Regions from separate parts of the Lentzea miocenica genome, predicted to be linked through region 2. Evidence: riboswitches for the same ligand, from Rfam matches in the RefSeq annotation. Region 2 holds a riboswitch; each other region holds the start of a gene.
The links. Region 2 has a riboswitch for S-adenosylmethionine ahead of SK803_RS31495 (methionine ABC transporter ATP-binding protein). Riboswitches for the same ligand answer to the same signal wherever they lie in the genome.

Region 1 (5,782 bases), on a different contig from region 2:
CGCGCAACCCGTCCCAGACCTCCGCCCGGCTGTCCCCACCATCGCGCAACCCAGCCCAAGCCTCCGCTCGGCTGTCCCCGCCACCGTGCAACCCAGCCCAAGCCTCCGCCCGGCTGTCCCCGCCACCGTGCAACCCGCCCCGGACCCCCGACCACCCCACCCCCGCCAAGGCAGCCCAACCCGTGACCCCCGGCCTCCCACCGGCGAGCGGAGGCAGAGGCCCCGGTGGCCCGCAAACGCCCGATAACCCAGGACTTCCGCCTGGTCCCCGCAGCAGCCGCAGTCTGGACAACCTCCATCGCCGGCCTCTTCCTGAGCTGGCAAGCCGCAGTCCTCACCGGCCTGACCGCAGGAGCCATCGGCCTAGCCGCATGGCGAAGAGCCTGGTGGACCAGAACCTGCGCGATAGCCCTTCTGATCTCCGGACCGGTAGCGGCAGCGTGGGTGGGCGGCCACGTCCTAAGAGCCGAAACCCACCCATTCCGCCTGGCCGCCAACGAAGGCAAAGCCACCACCCTCACCGTCGAACTCACCTCCAGACCCAAGGGCATCCGCGCCGCGGGCTTCGGCGGCCACCAGGCGGGCGTCGACAACGTCGTGATCACAGCCGAAGCGAACGGTGCCCAGCTGGTGCTGTTCGCGCCCAAGGACAAGTGGCGAGACCTGTTGCCAGGCCAGGAGGTCACGGTCAAAGGCACCCTCGCGCCACCCCGAGGCGGCGACCTGGCGTCGGCACTGCTGAGGGTCCGCGGGCCGCCGATCGACCCGCGACCTCCGCCGTCCTGGCAGAGCTGGGCGGACGAACTCCGCGATGGCCTGGCCCTGGCCAGCAAGGTCCTCGACGACGAGGAGGCCGGGCTGCTGCCGGCACTCGTGGTGGGCGACACCGAGCAGATGGTGCCGCGCATCGTCGATGAGTTCCGGACCGCGGGGCTCGCTCATCTGCTCGCGGTGAGCGGCGCGAACCTCGCCATCGTGTGTGGCGCGGTCTACCTGCTGCTGCGGCGGTTCGGGCCACGTCAGGCGGCCATCGCGGCGATGGTGGCGCTGGTCGGGTTCGTGGTTATGGCCGGGCCAGAGCCCAGTGTGTTGAGGGCCGCGGTCATGGGTGCCGTCGCGCTGCTGGCGTTGGTGCTGGGCCGGGAGCGGTCCGCGGTGCCGAGCCTTGCGACCGCGGTGCTCGTGCTGGTTCTGATCGACCCGGCACTGGGCGGCGATCCGGGATTCGCGTTGTCGGTCGTGGCGACGGCGGCGTTGGTGCTCGTTGCGCCGAGGTGGGCGCGGGCGCTCAAGCAGCGCGGCGTGCCGAACGGGCTGGCCGAGGCGATCGTGGTGCCGACGGCCGCGAGCCTTGCCACGGCTCCGGTGGTGGCGGGGCTGTCCGGGCAGGTGAGCCTGGTGTCGGTGGTGGCGAACCTGGTCGCCGGGCCGGTGGTCGCGCCGGCGACGGTGCTGGGTGTCCTCACCGCGGTGGTCGCGCCGTTCTGGCCCGGTGCCGCCGAACTGATCACCCACGTTGCCGGGCCCGCGGTGACCTGGCTGATCCAGGTCGGGCGACAGGCGGCGACGGTGCCTGGCGCGGCGGTCGGCTGGCCCGAGGGTTGGATCGGGGCGCTCGCGCTGACCGCGGTGGTGGCCGTGGTCATCACGTTGCTGCGGCTCAAGAAGACGCGCACGTTGGTCGTCGCGGTGCTCGTCGGCGGGTTCGTCGTGCTGGTGCCGCTCAAGATCGCCGCGCCGGCCTGGCCGCCGGACGGCTGGACGGTCGTCAGTTGCGACGTCGGCCAGGGCGATGCGCTGGTCCTCGCGACGGACGACGCCGACAGCGCGGTCGTGGTCGACACCGGGCCCGATCCCGGTGCGGTCGACCGGTGCCTGAAGACGTTGGGAGTCAAGAAGATTCCGCTGGTCGTGCTCACGCACCTCCACGCGGATCACGTCGGAGGCCTCGAAGCGGTGCTCACCGGGCGTGCGGTGGGCGCGGTGGCAACAGGCCCGCTCAAGGAGCCCGCATGGGCGTGGAGGGAGGTCAACGAGCAGGCCCGCAGGAACGGCGTGCGTGTCGCGGAACCGAAGGCAGGTGAACGGTTTTCCTTGCCCGGACTGGAGTTGGAGGTGCTGGGCCCACGACGGCCACCAACCCCGGGAGACGCGAACACGACCGTGAACGACTACTCGCTCGTGCTCAAAGCCCACACGAAAGCGGGCCGCGTGCTGCTCACCGGTGATGTCGAACTGGCCGGCCAGTCGGCGTTGCTGGGGCAGCGGGACCTCGCGGCCGAGGTGCTCAAAGTGCCGCACCACGGCTCGCGGTACTCGTTGCCCGCGTTCCTCAAGGCGGTGCGGCCGCGAGTGGCGCTGGTGAGCGTCGGCACGGGCAACAGGTATGGGCACCCGAGCCCGCAGGTGATCGACATGTTGCGGGCGGGAGGTGCGCTGGTGTTGCGCACGGACCAGGACGGAGACCTGGCGGTGTTGCCGGGAAACCGAATCGTACGAAGGAGAAGAGATGGACGACGTCTGGATCAGGCTGTTCAACGCGCGCTACCCGATCCCCGGTGGCACGCCAGGGCTCGCGTGGGCGCTGTGGCAGATGAACTACTCGGCTTCGCCGTGGCCGCACGACGAGCTAAAACCCGATTTCAGTTACTACATCTGCGAAACGCTAGAGGACGGCACACGCGCCCTCACACACAAGGCGACGGCCACGCACGTGCTGCCGCCCACCAAGGCCACGACTCCGGAGGAGGCTTTCGCTCTCGTCTCGGAGTACGTGTTCGACGACGACCTGCGGATCACGCCGCACGACTGGAACGACTACCACTACAACGTGCTCAAGGCGGAAGCCCCGTGGCCGCAACGGATCGTGGCGTGGCGCGCGAACGTGCAGCCGGTCGGACCGCACGTCATGGAGGGCCTGCAACGCTTCCCGCGCACCGGCTGGGTCAAGACGGACGGGATCTCCCTGTGAGACAACGTGTTCAGTGATCGTGATCGAGGAGGCTGTCGGCCAGTGGCAGGCAAAGTCGCAGTGTCGAAGGCCACGGCGGGCGATCTGGAGTCGATCGCAGCGTCGCGAAGACGTAGTCGTGTTCAGGGAGCGATCCGCCATCGGACCACGGGCCCATGTCGCCTTCAGGTCGCCAGGCGACGTGGCGGCACGTTTCGCATCGCCGTAGCTCACGTATGTCTTTGCGCCGTGCGCGAAGAGGGTCGTCAGGCGAAGCCTGGCGGACGGTCCGGCCGGTCAGCGGCGCGGAGCAGGTAGGGCACGTGTCCACGCCCGGAGCATGCCAGGAATCGGAGCGTGCCAGGAATCGGAGCGAGCCAGAAACGTGATGGCCGAGCACCACGCGGCTCGGGGACGCACGCGCGTCCCCGAGCCGGAAGGAGGTGATTAACCCAGTGCCTTGATGACGGCCTCGGCCGTCGGCGGGACCGTCGCGCGCGGGCCGATCGTGTCGCCGAGCGCGTCGAGGGTCTTGAGGCCGTCGCCGGTGATCAGCAGCACGGTCTCGGCGTCCGGGTCGAGCTGGCCCGACTCGATCAGCTTCTTCGCCGTCGCCACGGTCACGCCGCCGGCGGTCTCGGCGAAGATGCCCTCGGTGCGGGCGAGGAGCTTGATGCCCTCGACGACCTCTTCGTCAGTCACGTCCTCGATGGCGCCGTTGGTGCGGCGCACCGCGTCGAGCACGTAGGGGCCGTCGGCCGGGGCGCCGATCGCCAGCGAGCGGGCGATGGTGTCCGGGCGGACCGGGCGGATGACGTCGTGGCCCGCCTTGAACGCGGTGGAGATCGGGGAGCAGCCGGTGGCCTGCGCGCCGAACACCTTGTACGGGGTGGCCTCGACGAGGTCGAGCTGGCCGAGTTCGCGGAACGACTTGTCGACCTTGGTGAGCTGCGAGCCGGAGGCGATCGGCACGACGATCTGGTCCGGCAGGCGCCAGCCGAGCTGTTCGGCGACCTCGTAGCCGAGCGTCTTCGAGCCCTCCGCGTAGTACGGGCGGACGTTGACGTTCACGAACGCCCAGTCCTCGTTCTCCGCGGCGAGCTCCTGGGCGAGGCGGTTCACGTCGTCGTAGTTGCCGTCGACGGCGATCAGGGCGCCTTCGTAGACGGCGCTCATGAGGATCTTGGCGCGTTCGAGATTGGAGGGAACGAGAACGACCGACTTCCAGCCCGCGCGGGCGGCGGCCGCGGCGACGGCGTTCGCCAGGTTGCCGGTGGACGGGCAGGCCAGCACCTTGAAGCCGAGTTCGCGGGCCGCGGCGAGCGCGACGCCGACCACGCGGTCCTTGAAGGAGTGGGTGGGGTTGCCGGTGTCGTCCTTCACCCAGATCTTGCGCACGCCCAGGGCTTTGGCCAGGTTGTGGGCCTCGACCAGGCGGGTGCCGCCGGGGTCGGTGTTCGGGTGCTGTTCCACAGTGGACGGAACAGGGAGGAGGCCGCGGTAGCGCCAGATTGACCTGGGGCCGGCTTCGATGTCCTCGCGCCGGATCTTCCCGAAGTCGTAGGCCACTTCCAGCGGCCCGAAACACTCGAGACAGGCGTACTCAGGAGCGAGAGGGGTTTCATTCCCACATTCCCGGCACAGCAGTGCCCGGGCAGGGCCGAGGTCGAACTTGGTGCTCGTGGGCACAGTGACAGCAGTCATCGCGAGGTATCTCCTCATCTTTCCCGCGAAATCGAACGGGTCGGAATTGGCACCGTGATCGTCTGCGCATGACTCTGTGCATGGCTCTGCACATAGCGCTGACGCCGGTTGCCGGGGCTTCGTCGGGCCGTTCCCTCTGCCCCTCTGGATGAGCGGTGTTCAGTTGTGGCCATCAAGCTACGGCACCGGTCCGTTGCTCAGCCACCGACGTCCACGATTCGAGACGTGGGAAGATGCGGAGCGTGAGCGCACCGGAGTCACTGCACCTCGTCATCGGCGAGGAGGAGTTGCTGGTCGAACGTGCTGTTCGAGCGGCTCTCGACGCAGCACGCAAGGTCGATTCGACCGCCGATCTGACCCGTGTGCAGGTGACTGATCTCACGGCTCCGGAGCTGGCCGAACTGGTGAGCCCGTCGCTGTTCGCGGAGGGTCGCGTGATCGTTCTGCAGAACACGCAGGACATCGGCAAGGAGGTCGCCGACACGGTGCTCTCCTACCTCAAGACGCCCGCGGACGGCGTCACGCTCGTCGTCCTGCACACGGGCGGTGGTCGCAGCAAGGCGGCCAAGGACCTGCCGGGACAGCTGAAGAAGGCCGGTGCCGCGGTCACCGAGTGCGCCAAGATCACCAAGGCCGCTGAGCGCGAGGCGTTCGTGCGCAACGAGGTGCGGCAGGCGGGCGGCAAGATCGACTCCGAGGCCGTCGCCACGCTCATCGACGCAGTGGGCACGAACCTGCGTGAGCTCGCCGCGGCGTCGTCGCAGCTCGTGTCGGACACCGACGGCAAGGTGACGGTCGACGAGATCCGCCGTTACCACCAGGGCAAGGCCGAAGTGACCGGGTTCGCGGTCGCCGAGAAGGCCGTGACCGGTGATCGGGCCGGTGCCATGGAGGCGTTGCGCTGGGCCATGCAGCTCGGTGTGCCGCACGTGCTGGTCGCGGACGCGCTGGCGGACGCGGTGCGCACGGTCGCGCGGGTGTCCGCGGTGGGCCGGGCCGACCCGTTCAGCCTGGCCGGCCCGCTCGGCATGCCGCCGTGGAAGATCAAGAAGGCGCAGGCCCAGGCCCGCGGCTGGGACCAGTCCGGTCTCGCCGACGCGATGCAGGTGGTCGCGGGGCTGAACGCGG
Region 2 (5,782 bases):
GTCCGGCATGGACGTCAAGCTCGCCACCGGCGCCGAGGTCTACATCTCCCGCACCGGCGTCACGGTCATCAACGTGAACGAGCCGGTCGCCCCGCCCGTCGAGAAGACCAACGACCCCAACATGACCGTGGGTCAGCAGACCGTCACCGACCCCGGCGTGCCGGGCGAGCAGACCTCCACGTACCGCGTGACGGTGAAGAACGGCAAGGAGATCAGCCGCGAGAAGATCGGCGGCAAGGTCACCAAGGAGCCGAAGCCCAAGAAGATCACCGTCGGCACCAAGCCGCTGCCCGACAGCGAAGTCTGGGACCGCCTCGCCAAGTGCGAGGCCGGCGGCAACTGGGCCATCAACACCGGTAACGGGTACTACGGCGGCCTCCAGTTCTCGGCCAGCACGTGGGCCTCCAACGGTGGCACCGCCTTTGCGCAGCTTCCGCACCAGGCGACCCGTGAGCAGCAGATCGCGATCGCGACGAAGCTGCGTGATCGGTCTGGTGGCACGTACGGGGCGTGGCCGGGTTGCCGGGCCAAGCTGGGTCTGCCGTAGACCCGCAGCTTCCGCTGCTGGCATTGGTTCGCTGAGGCCGCTCCTGGTTCGCCGGGGGCGGCCTTTGCCGTGGCGCCCGTCAACGCAGCCCGACCCGCACGGCCCCCACGCATGGCGACCACCCGCCCTCTGAACCCACCTGCGAGAATGCTCCGGTGAGCCTGCTGGGACCTGTCGAAGTTCGCCGTCTAGCTGAAGAGCTGGGCATTCGCCCGACCAAGAAGCTCGGCCAGAACTTCGTGCACGACCCCAACACGGTCCGCAAGATCGTTGCCGCCGCCGACCTCACCGAGGACGACGTGGTCCTGGAGGTTGGGCCGGGCCTGGGATCCCTGACGCTCGCCCTCCTCCCCGCCGCCAGGCAGGTCGTGGCCGTGGAGATCGACCCGCCGCTGGCCGAGCGGCTGCCGCAGACCGTTGGTGAGATGGATCCGGGGAACGCCGGGAAGCTTCATGTGGTCCTCATGGACGCGATGAAGGTGACTGCGGCGGATCTGCCCGTTCAGCCCACCGCGATCGTTGCCAACCTGCCGTACAACGTCGCGGTGCCGGTGGTGCTGCACCTGTTGAGCGAGCTGCCCACCCTGGAGAAGGGGCTCGTGATGGTGCAGGCCGAGGTGGCGGACCGGATGGCGGCCAAGCCCGGCAACAAGATCTACGGCGTGCCCAGTGTGAAGCTCGCCTGGTACGCGGAGGCGCGGAAGGCCGGCGCGATCGGCAAGAACGTGTTCTGGCCTGCGCCCAACGTCGATTCTGGGCTGGTTGCCTTTCAGCGGCGGGAAAAGCCGTTGTCCACTGTGGATCGGAAGCGGTTGTTCGGGGTTGTCGACGCGGCGTTCGCGCAGCGGCGGAAGACGCTCAGGGCTGCGCTCAAGGGGTGGGCCGGCAACACGCAGAACATCGACGAGCTGCTTCAGAAGGCCGGGGTTGATCCTCAGGCTCGGGGTGAGCAGTTGAGCGTGATCGACTTCATCCGGATTGCCGAGGCCTAGGCCGGGGATCCTTCGGCCATCAGTGTGATCTGTCGAACGAATCGGAATCTGGCTTGCGCAACCGGACGTCTGTCCGGTTGACTGCTAAGTGCCATCCGGAGCGACTGAGAGACCTGGCTCTACGACGTCGCAGCAACCACCCGCTGGATGCGGGCAGGTGCTAACGCCAGGACCGATGGAGGATCACATGGGTACCACGCGAATGCTGACGCGCCGTCGAGTTGTCGACCAGTGCCGTCGCACCGCTTCTGCATGTCGTCGCCACCTCGTCTAAGGCGCCTTCTAAAAGTCCTTTGACGCGCACTCAGTCACCGAGTGGCGCACACCTGAGCAGACCCCGACAGCGCACGTCCGTCAAAAACGGGCTGTGTGTCGTCGCGCGCAGCCGTGGAGCAGATGTGATCACTGTCGAAAACCTCACCAAGTCCTTCCAGGGTGTCAACGCCCTGAACGGCGTGACCCTCGACGTCGAAGCGGGCACCGTGCTCGGCGTCGTCGGCCCGAGCGGGGCCGGCAAGTCGACGCTCGCGCGCTGCGTTGCGCTGCTGGAGCGTCCCGACTCGGGGGCGATCCGCGTCGACGGCACGGACATCACCAGCCTCGACGGGTCGGCTCTCCGGGCCGCTCGTCGGCAGATCGGCGTTGTGCCGCAAGGGGATTCGCTCCTCCGGCAGCGCACGGCCGCGGGCAACATCGCGTTGCCGCTCGAAAGTGCGGGCGTGCCCGGACCGCAGCGCCGCACCCGTGTGGGCGAGCTGCTGGACCTCGTCGGGCTGACCGACAAGGCCGCCTCCTACCCCGACCAGCTGTCCGGTGGGCAGCGTCAGCGCATCGCTGTGGCGCGTGCGCTCGCCGCGAACCCGTCGGTGCTGCTCGCTGACGAGCCCACGTCCGCGTTGGACCCGGAGACCACCGGTTCCGTGTTGACGGTGCTCGACCGTGCGCGCGCTGAGCTGGGTGTGACCGTTCTCGTCGTCACGCACGACATGGGCGTGGTCCGCAAGATCTGCGATGACGTCGCTGTGCTGGAGCAGGGCCGCGTCGTCGAGCACGGCAAGGTTCTCGACCTGGTCAACGACGCCGCGAGCCGCACGAGCAGTGCGCTGCTGCCCGCCGTCGACCTGAACCCGATCAACGAGAGCAGCTACGACCGCGTCGCGGACGTCGTGCTCGTCGGGTTCGCCGCGGTCGGCGCGTTGCTGCCCGAGGCCGCGCACCGGTTCGGTGTCGAGCTGAACATCGTCGGCGGTGGCCTCACGCGGCTGGGCGAGACCCCGGTCGCGCGGTTCCGCCTCGGCCTGAACGGCGAGCGCTCGGACTCCGCTCTGGAGTGGATCGGCGAGGCCGGCGGCTCGGTGCAGAGGTCCCTGAAGGGCCCGCAGGGAGTAGCTGCGTGAGGTCTGCAACACCCTGGTCCGACGTCGTCAGCTTCCTCGTCGAGGCCACTGGGGAAACGCTGTACATGGTCGGCGTTTCCACTGTTATCGCCACTGTTTTCGGAGTTCCCGTAGGAGTCTGGCTGCAGCTCACCGCCAAAGGTGGGCTGCGGCCGAACGTCGCGGTGCACCGCGTTCTGAGCTTCGTCACCGATCTGGGCCGCTCGATGCCGTTCATCGTGCTGCTCGTCGCGCTCACGTCCGTCACCCGCCTGCTCGTCGGCGGCTCCATCGGCAGCACGGCGGTCATCGTGCCGCTGGCCGTGGGCGCCATCCCGTTCGTGGGGCGGCTCGTGCAGAACATCCTGTCCGAGGTGCACGTGACCGTGGTCGAGGCCGCGATCACCACCGGCGCCTCGACGCTCAGGATCGTGCGCAGCGTGCTCATCCGCGAGTCGTTGCCCGCGCTGATCAACGCGATCGGCGTCACCGTGATCGCCCTGATCGGGTACTCGGCGATGGCGGGCGTGATCGGTGGTGGCGGCCTCGGTGACCTCGCGATCCGCGAGGGCTACCAGCGCTTCAACGACCGGATCCTGTGGAGCACCGTGGCGTGGCTCGCCGTGCTCACCACCGTGATCCAGCTCGGTTTCACCCGTGCCGCCCGTGCGTCCGACCGGCGCCGGCACGCCTCCGTCTGACCCGTAGCAATTTCTCAAAGGAACGTAATGCGTATTCGTGCTGCCCTGATCGCAGTCGCTTTGTCCGCTGTGACCGCTTTGTCCGCCTGCTCGTCCGGTGGCGCGTCCGCCTCGGACACGCTCAAGGTCGGCGTCTCGCCGGTCCCGCACGCCCAGATCCTCAAGTACGTGGCCGACAACCTCGCCGCGCAGAAGGGTCTGAAGATCGAGGTCGTCGAGTTCACCGACTACGTGCAGCCGAACACCGCGCTGGTCGACGGTTCGCTCGACGCCAACTACTTCCAGACCGTCCCGTACCTGGCGACGTTCACGAAGGAGAGCGGCGCCAAGGTCGAGTGGGTCCAGCCGGTCCACGTCGAGCCGCTGGGTCTGTACTCGAAGAAGGCCAAGAAGCTCGACGAGCTGCCTTCCGGGGCCAAGATCGCGGTGGCCAACGACGCCACGAACGAGGCACGTGGCCTGAAGCTGCTGGAGGCGAACGGCCTGATCAAGCTCAAGGCCGTGGACCAGCCGACCGTCCGCGACATCGCGGAGAACCCCAAGAACCTGCAGTTCGTGCCGCTGGAGGCCGCTCAGCTGCCGCGGTCGCTGGAGGACACCGACGCGTCGGTGATCAACGGCAACTACGCGATCGACGCCGGTCTCAAGCCGGCGACCGACTCGCTCGCGCTGGAGAAGGCCGAGGGCAACCCGAACGCGAACGGCCTGGTCACCCGCACGGAGCTCAAGGGTGACAAGCGCGTCCGCGACCTGGCGGAGCTGCTCGGATCGCAGCAGGTCAAGGACTACATCAAGCAGACGTTCAACGGTTCCGTCATCCCGGTGTGACGTCCGCGGTGACCGGGGGAGGAGTCCGGGACTCCAGAACGCCCGTAGGCTGACATGGTGCTCGCAGTCGTTCCACCCCCGGTCACAGTTCGCGTCCCGGCCAAGGTCAACCTGCACCTGGCCGTCGGAGACGTGCGCCCGGACGGCTACCACGACCTGGTGACCATCTTCCAGGCGCTCTCGCTGGTCGACGAGGTCACCGTCGCGGTGGCCGACGAACCCGGCGTCGAGGTCCACGGCGAGGGCGCCGACCAGGTGCCCACCGGAGCCTCGAACCTGGCCTGGCGCGCCGTCCGGCTGCTGGCCACGCACGTCGGCAAGGACCCGGACGACCCGAAGGTCCGCGTCGTCATCCGCAAGGCCATCCCCGTCGCGGGCGGCATGGCGGGCGGCAGCGCGGACGCGGCGGCGGCGCTCGTGGGCCTGTCGTCGTTGTGGCGGCTGGAGATCACCCGCGACGAGCTGGCCGAACTGGCCGGGAAGCTCGGCGCCGACGTCCCCTTCGCCCTGTACGGCGCGACCGCCTTGGGCACCGGCCGCGGCGAGCGGATCGTGCCGGTGCTGGGCCGCCACCAGTTCCACTGGGTGCTGGCGTTCGACCGGCGTGGACTGTCCACTCCGGACGTGTTCGACGAGCTGGATCGCTTGCGCGGCGACGGTGATCCGCCGCGGGTGGGTCCGGTCGAGGCTGTGCTGGAGGGTCTGTCCTCCGGTGACCCCCGACAGCTCGCTCTGCTGCTGGGCAACGACCTCCAGGCCGCGGCGGTTTCCTTGCGCCCGAACCTGCGCCGCACATTGCGCGCTGGTGTCGACGCGGGCGCGCTGGCCGGTATCGTGTCCGGTTCCGGCCCCACGACGGCGTTCCTGTGCGAGGACGCCGACACGGCGGTCCGCGTGGCCGCTGAGCTGGCCGGTGCGGGAGTGTGCCGGACGGTGCGGGTGGCGCACGGGCCGGTGCCTGGAGCTCGTGTGATCGCGACTGAAGAGCCCAAGCCGACGCCCCCCGAGGTGCACGCGTAGCCGAGGGCTTCGGTCCTGCTGGGTAGCCTGCATCGGGCAGTTTCTTACTAGTCGTGAGGTTTTGATGGCCAACCTGGTCAACCTGGAGTCCGTGCAGAAGTCGTTCGGCGTCCGGCCGCTGCTCGACGGCGTGTCGCTCGGCGTGAACGAGGGCGACCGGATCGGTGTCGTCGGCCTGAACGGTGGCGGCAAGACGACGCTGCTCGAGGTGCTGGCCGGGGTGGAACCCGCGGACGACGGCCGGGTGTCGCGGTCGCGCGATCTGCGGATGGCCGTCGTGACGCAGCGGACCGAGCTGCCCCACGGCTCGACAGTGCG
Region 3 (5,782 bases), on a different contig from region 2:
TCCGCCGGCGTGATGACGGAGCTGGAGCCGTTGCCTGGGCACTACTCCACCTACGCTGAGGTGATCAGGAACGGCCGGATCTTCGGCCAGTCGCAGCCCAGCGGATCGCACATCGGTGTGGTCGTCGAATGGGGGCTGGACGGCAAGATCGTCCGTTCGTTCCCCGAGTACTACTCGGCGCTGGACGCGAACGCGTCGGGGCACGTGCTCGGTGCGCGGCAGGGGCAGGACGTCCGCAACGGCGTGTCGAGGGTGCCGGGTGAGATCGACACCCCCACCGGCATCTGGGGGACCTTGCTGGCGGACAACGGTGACGTCTACGGCTCCGTGCCCGACTCGGCCCACACGGGTCACCCGGCGGTCTCCCGCTGCGGCTGACGGTTCATCGCCATGAACGCGCGCCGCACCAGCCTGACCCAGAGCGACCACCGGGCTGGTGCGGCGGGTTCGCGGCCTGCCGCGCGTTCGCACGCGTCGAACAGGTCCTCCAGGCACGCGTCGTGCAGCCAGCGGACGACGAACGCCCAGCGCAGCCGGCTCTTGAGGTCGAAGTCTCCGATCAGCTCGTGCCGCAGGACGGTGCCAGAGGCGGACAGCGTGTGCGTGCCCTTGGCTTCGGTGAAGGCGAAGGTGATCGACTCGCCGGGGACGAACTCGGTGCAGCGGTAGCGGATCGGGCCGTGGCCGCCGTCGGCTCCGACACCTAACGGGCGGTCGAACTCCTGCTTGCCCCACGCGGGCGGCCACAGCTCCTGGACACGGCCGACGAACGGGCCCGCCGGCACGCCGAGGTCTCGGGTGTGGACGTTCTTGATCATGATGTTCCCCTTCCATACGATGGCGTATGTTCGCAGAACATACGGTAGCGTACGGACGCGTGGTGCGGAGAAATCGGGACGACTGGACTGAGATAGCGCTGAGAGCTCTCGCGGACGGCGGGCTGGGCGCGGTCGCGATCGAACCGCTGGCGGCGAGTGCCGGTGCCACGAAAGGCAGCGTTTACCACCACTTCCCGAACCGGGAGGCGTTGCTCAAGGCGACCGTGGAGCGGTGGGAGCGGGAGCACACCGAGAAGGTCATCGAGCTCGTCGAGGCGGAGAAGTCCCCGCGGGACAAGCTCAGGACGTTGTTCGCGACGGTGCTCGACCGCACCCGCAAGGGTTCGGTGGAGATGGCGTTGCAGGCGGGCGCCGAGAACGAGGTGATCGCGCCGGTGCTCCAGCGCGTCACGAAGAAGCGGATCGACTACCTGACCGAGCTGTTCGAGCAGCTCGGGTTCGAACACGGGCACGCGAAGAAGCGCGCGTTGATCGCGTTCAGCCTCTACCTGGGGCAGGTGCAGATGTGGGCGACCGTGCCCGGCCTCGTCGAGCCGGTGCTCGACGAGGCCGTGCAGGTGCTCACAGCCAGATGATCAGGCCGCGACCGCCCACAACGTGGAGGCGATCACGTCCGCGTTGCGGTCGAGCGCCGTGGCGTTGATGTTCGACGTGGTGTCGCAGGAGCGGTGGTAGCAGCGGTCGAAGGCCTGGCCGGCCGTGCCGCCCCACTTTCGGGCCTGTGCCGCGGTCTTGGTCTGCTCGGCGCCGGTGAAGGTGCCGCCGGTCGGGATGTTCGCCCGCGCGAACGCCGCGTGGTCGGAACGGCCGCCGACCCTGGTCAGCTCGGTCTGGACGCCGATCGCGGTGAAGCCCGCCTGCAGCCGCTGCTGCAGTGCCACCGAGCCGGAGGGCTGGCCGTCGGCGCCGTCGTAGACGAAGTAGCCGGGGTTCGGCGAACCGGTCATGTCGAAGTTCAGGTACGCCTTGATCCTCGACTTGTCGGTGGTGGACAGCGAGTTCACGTAGGCCGTCGAGCCGCGCAGGCCGAGTTCCTCCGCGCCCCACCAGCCGAACCGCACGTGCTTGGTCGGCTGGAAGTTGGTCGCCTTCATCTGGAGGGCGACCTCCAGCAGCGACGCGGAGCCCGTGCCGTTGTCGTTGATGCCGGGGCCCGCGGTGACGCTGTCGAGGTGGCCACCCAGCATGATGACGTTGTTCGCGTCGCCGCCGGGGTAGTCCGCGATCAGGTTGTAGCCGGTGGCGCCGCCGTAGGTGAACGACTGCACGCGCGTGGTGAAGCCGGCCGCGTCGAGCTTGCTCTTCACCCAGTTCACCGAGGCCAGGTACCCCGGACGTCCGTGAGCGCGGTTGCCGCCGTTGGCGCTCGCGATCGACTGGAACTGGGTGAGGTGTGCTCGCACGTTGGCGACGTCGATGTTCGGTGCCGCCATGGCCGCCGGAGCGGCCGCTTGCGCTGCTGTGGTTCCGGTCACCATCAAGGCGGCCGCCAGCGCGATCAGGATCCTCATGGTTCAACTCCGTGCAGGGTTGGGATTGAGCCACTGATCAACATGCTCTGTCGTGCATGAGCCCGGTAGGTGCGAACGGCTGGTGTTGTTAACGCGTCTGATTCGTCCAATTCGGTGGTGATCAACCAGAATGGTCCAGGTGGGTGACGTCACGGTCGTACTGGGCATCGGCGCGGCCGTACTGCTGATCTCCGTGATCGCGGTGCGGGTGTCGATCCGTCTCGGCCTGCCCTCGTTGTTGCTCTACCTCGGCATCGGCGTGCTCCTCGGCGAGTCCGTGCTCGGGATCAACTTCGACGACGCCGATCTCACCCAGTCCCTCGGCATCGCGGCACTCGTGCTGATCCTGACCGAGGGCGGGCTCACCACCCGGTGGTCGGCGGTGAAGTCCTCGCTGCGGCTGGGAATCGCACTGTCCACAGTGGCCGTCGCGGTGAGCGTCGCCGTGACGGCGACGGCGTTGCACTTCCTGCTCGGCCTCGACTGGCGGATGGCGTTGCTGTGGGGCGCGGTGCTGTCGTCCACGGACGCGGCCGCCGTCTTCAGCGTCCTGCGCTCGTTGGGTGTCGGGCCGCGGCTCACCGGTGCGCTGGAACTGGAGTCCGGTCTCAACGACGCGCCGGTCTACATCGCCGTCGTGCTGCTGGCGTCCTCGGACGCGATCTCGTGGACCGCGCCGCTGCTGGTGCTCTACGAACTGGGTGCGGGCGCGCTCATCGGTGTCGCGCTGGGTTTCCTGGGCGGGGCCGGGCTGAGACGGGCGGCGTTGCCCTCCACCGGTCTGTACCCGCTCGCCACCGTGGCGGTGTGCGTGATGGCCTACACCGCCGGCGATCTCGCGCACGCGTCCGGATTCCTCGCCACCTACGTGGCCGCACTCGTTCTGGGCAACGCCCGCCTGCCGCACCGCGCCGACACCCTCTCGTTCGCAGAGGGTCTCGGCTGGCTCGCCCAGATCGGGCTCTTCGTTTTACTGGGCCTCTACGCCTCGCCGTCGCGGCTGCTCGACGTGCTGGTGCCCGCGCTGATCGCGGGCGTGGTGGTGACGTTCGTGGCCAGGCCGCTGTCCGTGCTGCTCGCTTCGCTGCCGTTCAAGGTCCCGTGGCGGGAACAGGCGTTCCTCTCCTGGTCGGGACTGCGCGGCGCGGTGCCGATCGTGTTCGCGCTGATCCCGTTGATCCAGGGTGTCGAGGGCGCGCGCGAGCTGGTCGACGCGGTGTTCGTGCTGGTCATCGTGCTGACCGTGGTGCAGGGCACGACGCTGCCGTTCCTCGCGCGGCGCCTCGGGCTGGTGCGCACGGGGGAGGCGCAGGAGGTGCAGGTCGACTCGTCGCCGTTGGACGAGCTGGGCGCCGAGTTGCTGCAGGTGCACATCCTGCGCGGGTCGAAGCTGCACGGCGTCTACATGACCGAGTTGCGGCTGCCGGTCGGCGCCACGGTGAGCCTGGTGGTCCGTGGTGGGAAGAGTTTCACGCCACAACCGACGACCCGGCTGAACACCGACGACCAGTTGCTCATCGTCACCACCGAGGAAGCGCGCGACGCCGCTGAGCGGCGCATACGGGCCGTGGACCGCGCTGGTCGTTACGCCCGGTGGAAGGGTGAGACCGGCGATTAGTCGGTCTCCGAGGCTTCTCAGCATGTGATCGGGTGTCGACGAGGCGGTCACCCTCCGCTAACGTCGTCGGCAGGTCATGAGAGCCAGCGTCAAGCCCAAGCTTGCTGGCCGGCAACCCTCCTACCGCGGTGGGGTGCCCTTGGTGAGGACCTGGTCCGGCGCGTAGGGCGCCGGTCAAGCGCGGGCCTCCACGAAGGCCCCTGGCCTCGGAGGCAGCTCGATGACGCTCGCGATCACCCCGAACACGGTTACCACGGCTGTTCCGGCTGTCGTCGGCGCTGACCTGCGCGTTCCGCTCGTCACCGGAGAGCGCGTCAGCTACGCCAACCTCGACCACGCGGCCAGCGCGCCCTGTCTGCAGGAGGTGCGCGACGCCGTCGACGAGCTGCTGCCCTGGTACGCCAGCGTGCACCGCGGCGCCGGGTTCGCCTCCCAGGTCTCGACCCGCGTCTACGAGCAGGCCCGCGACCGCATCCGCAAGTTCGTCGGGGCGCACTCCTCCGACGCCGTCGTCTTCACCCGCAACACCACCGATTCGCTGAACCTGTTGGCGCGCAGCGTTCCCAAGAACACCGCCGTCGTCCTGTTCGACAGTGAGCACCACGCGGCTCTGCTGCCGTGGCGCGGCCCGAACGTTCAGCGCGTCCCCGCTCCGTCCTCGTCCGGCGCCGCGGTTGTCGCGCTGGACCGGGCGTTGGCCGCCGCCCCGGTCGGCCCTCGGCTCGTGATCGTCACCGGGGCGTCCAACGTCACGGGGGAGCTGTGGCCGGTCGCGGAGCTCGCGAAGGTCGCCCGCCGGCACGGTGCGCGGATCGCGCTCGACGCCGCGCAGCTCGCCCCGCACCGCCCGATCAACGTCCGTGAGCTGGGCGTCGACTACATCGCGTTCTCCGGCCACAAGATCTACGCGCCGTTCGGTGCCGGCGTGCTGGTGGGCCGCGCCGACTGGTTGCAGCAGGCCCAGCCGTACCTGGTCGGCGGCGGCGCGACGTCCAAGGTGACCGACCACGGCGACCGGCTCGGCGTGGCCTGGTCCGCGGTGCCCGAGCGGCACGAGGCCGGCAGCCCGAACGTCGTCGGCGTGCACGCGCTGGCCGCGGCCTGCGAGATCCTGTCGCGGCACTGGGAGCAGACGATCGCGCACGAGCAGGAGCTGCTGACGCGTCTGCAGGACGGCCTGCGCACGATCCCCGGCTTCCGCGAGCTGGCCATCCTGAGCGACGCCGACAAGGTGGGCGTCGTCAGCTTCACGATCTCCGGCTTCGACGCGGGCTTCCTCGCGGCGGCGCTGTCCGCGGAGTACGGCGTCGGCGTGCGCGACGGCGCGTTCTGCGCGCACGTGATCGTGGGCCGCCTGGTCAGGCAGGCCGGGTCGCACGAGGAACGCGCTGTGCGGGCGTCGATCGGCCTCGGCACGACGGCCGAGCACGTGGATCGTCTGGTGGCGGCGCTGCGCGCCCTGGTCACCGAGGGTCCGAAGTGGACCTACACACAGCGTGACGGCCGCTGGGTTCCCGAGGACGACAACCGAACCCTGCCGCCGTTCCTCGCGTAGTCCCGTTCGTGGACAATGACGTGGTGAGTGACGAGTCCAAGGCCGCGGAGAAGGTCTCCGGCAAGGCAGCTGAGAAGCCTGCGGAAGAGCAGGTCAGCGAGCCTGAGGCGGTCGGGGAACCCGCCGCCGGGGCCGAGGAACCGGTCAAGCCGGTCGTCGAGGACAAGCCCGCGGAGTCCCTCGCCGAGGTGGCGGACGACGAGGACGAGTTCTCGATCGCCGGTTCGCTGCCGGAACCGAGGACGAAGACCCTCGCGAT

Region 1: it holds a riboswitch for S-adenosylmethionine, as region 2 does, so the genes downstream of both, thrC (threonine synthase) here and SK803_RS31495 (methionine ABC transporter ATP-binding protein) in region 2, are expected to answer to the same signal.
Region 3: it holds a riboswitch for S-adenosylmethionine, as region 2 does, so the genes downstream of both, SK803_RS29720 (aminotransferase class V-fold PLP-dependent enzyme) here and SK803_RS31495 (methionine ABC transporter ATP-binding protein) in region 2, are expected to answer to the same signal.

What each region holds. Positions count from the first base shown of each region.
Region 1 covers NZ_JAXAVW010000018.1:177,782-183,563, forward strand. The annotation lists gene SK803_RS23045 (DNA internalization-related competence protein ComEC/Rec2) at 226-2,988, shown strand; gene thrC (threonine synthase) at 3,398-4,654, opposite strand; SAM riboswitch class I at 4,666-4,809, opposite strand; gene holA (DNA polymerase III subunit delta) at 4,888-5,782, shown strand, end outside.
Region 2 covers NZ_JAXAVW010000029.1:77,853-83,634, forward strand. The annotation lists gene SK803_RS31485 (transglycosylase family protein) at 1-547, shown strand, start outside; gene rsmA (16S rRNA (adenine(1518)-N(6)/adenine(1519)-N(6))-dimethyltransferase RsmA) at 709-1,539, shown strand; SAM riboswitch class I at 1,628-1,721, shown strand; gene SK803_RS31495 (methionine ABC transporter ATP-binding protein) at 1,938-2,936, shown strand; gene SK803_RS31500 (methionine ABC transporter permease) at 2,933-3,616, shown strand; gene SK803_RS31505 (MetQ/NlpA family ABC transporter substrate-binding protein) at 3,686-4,444, shown strand; gene SK803_RS31510 (4-(cytidine 5'-diphospho)-2-C-methyl-D-erythritol kinase) at 4,499-5,464, shown strand; gene SK803_RS31515 (ABC-F family ATP-binding cassette domain-containing protein) at 5,529-5,782, shown strand, end outside.
Region 3 covers NZ_JAXAVW010000027.1:11,709-17,490, forward strand. The annotation lists gene SK803_RS29695 (hypothetical protein) at 1-378, shown strand, start outside; gene SK803_RS29700 (SRPBCC family protein) at 351-818, opposite strand; gene SK803_RS29705 (TetR/AcrR family transcriptional regulator) at 878-1,414, shown strand; gene SK803_RS29710 (M28 family metallopeptidase) at 1,415-2,350, opposite strand; gene SK803_RS29715 (potassium/proton antiporter) at 2,481-3,968, shown strand; SAM riboswitch class IV at 4,041-4,155, shown strand; gene SK803_RS29720 (aminotransferase class V-fold PLP-dependent enzyme) at 4,189-5,523, shown strand; gene lspA (signal peptidase II) at 5,547-5,782, shown strand, end outside.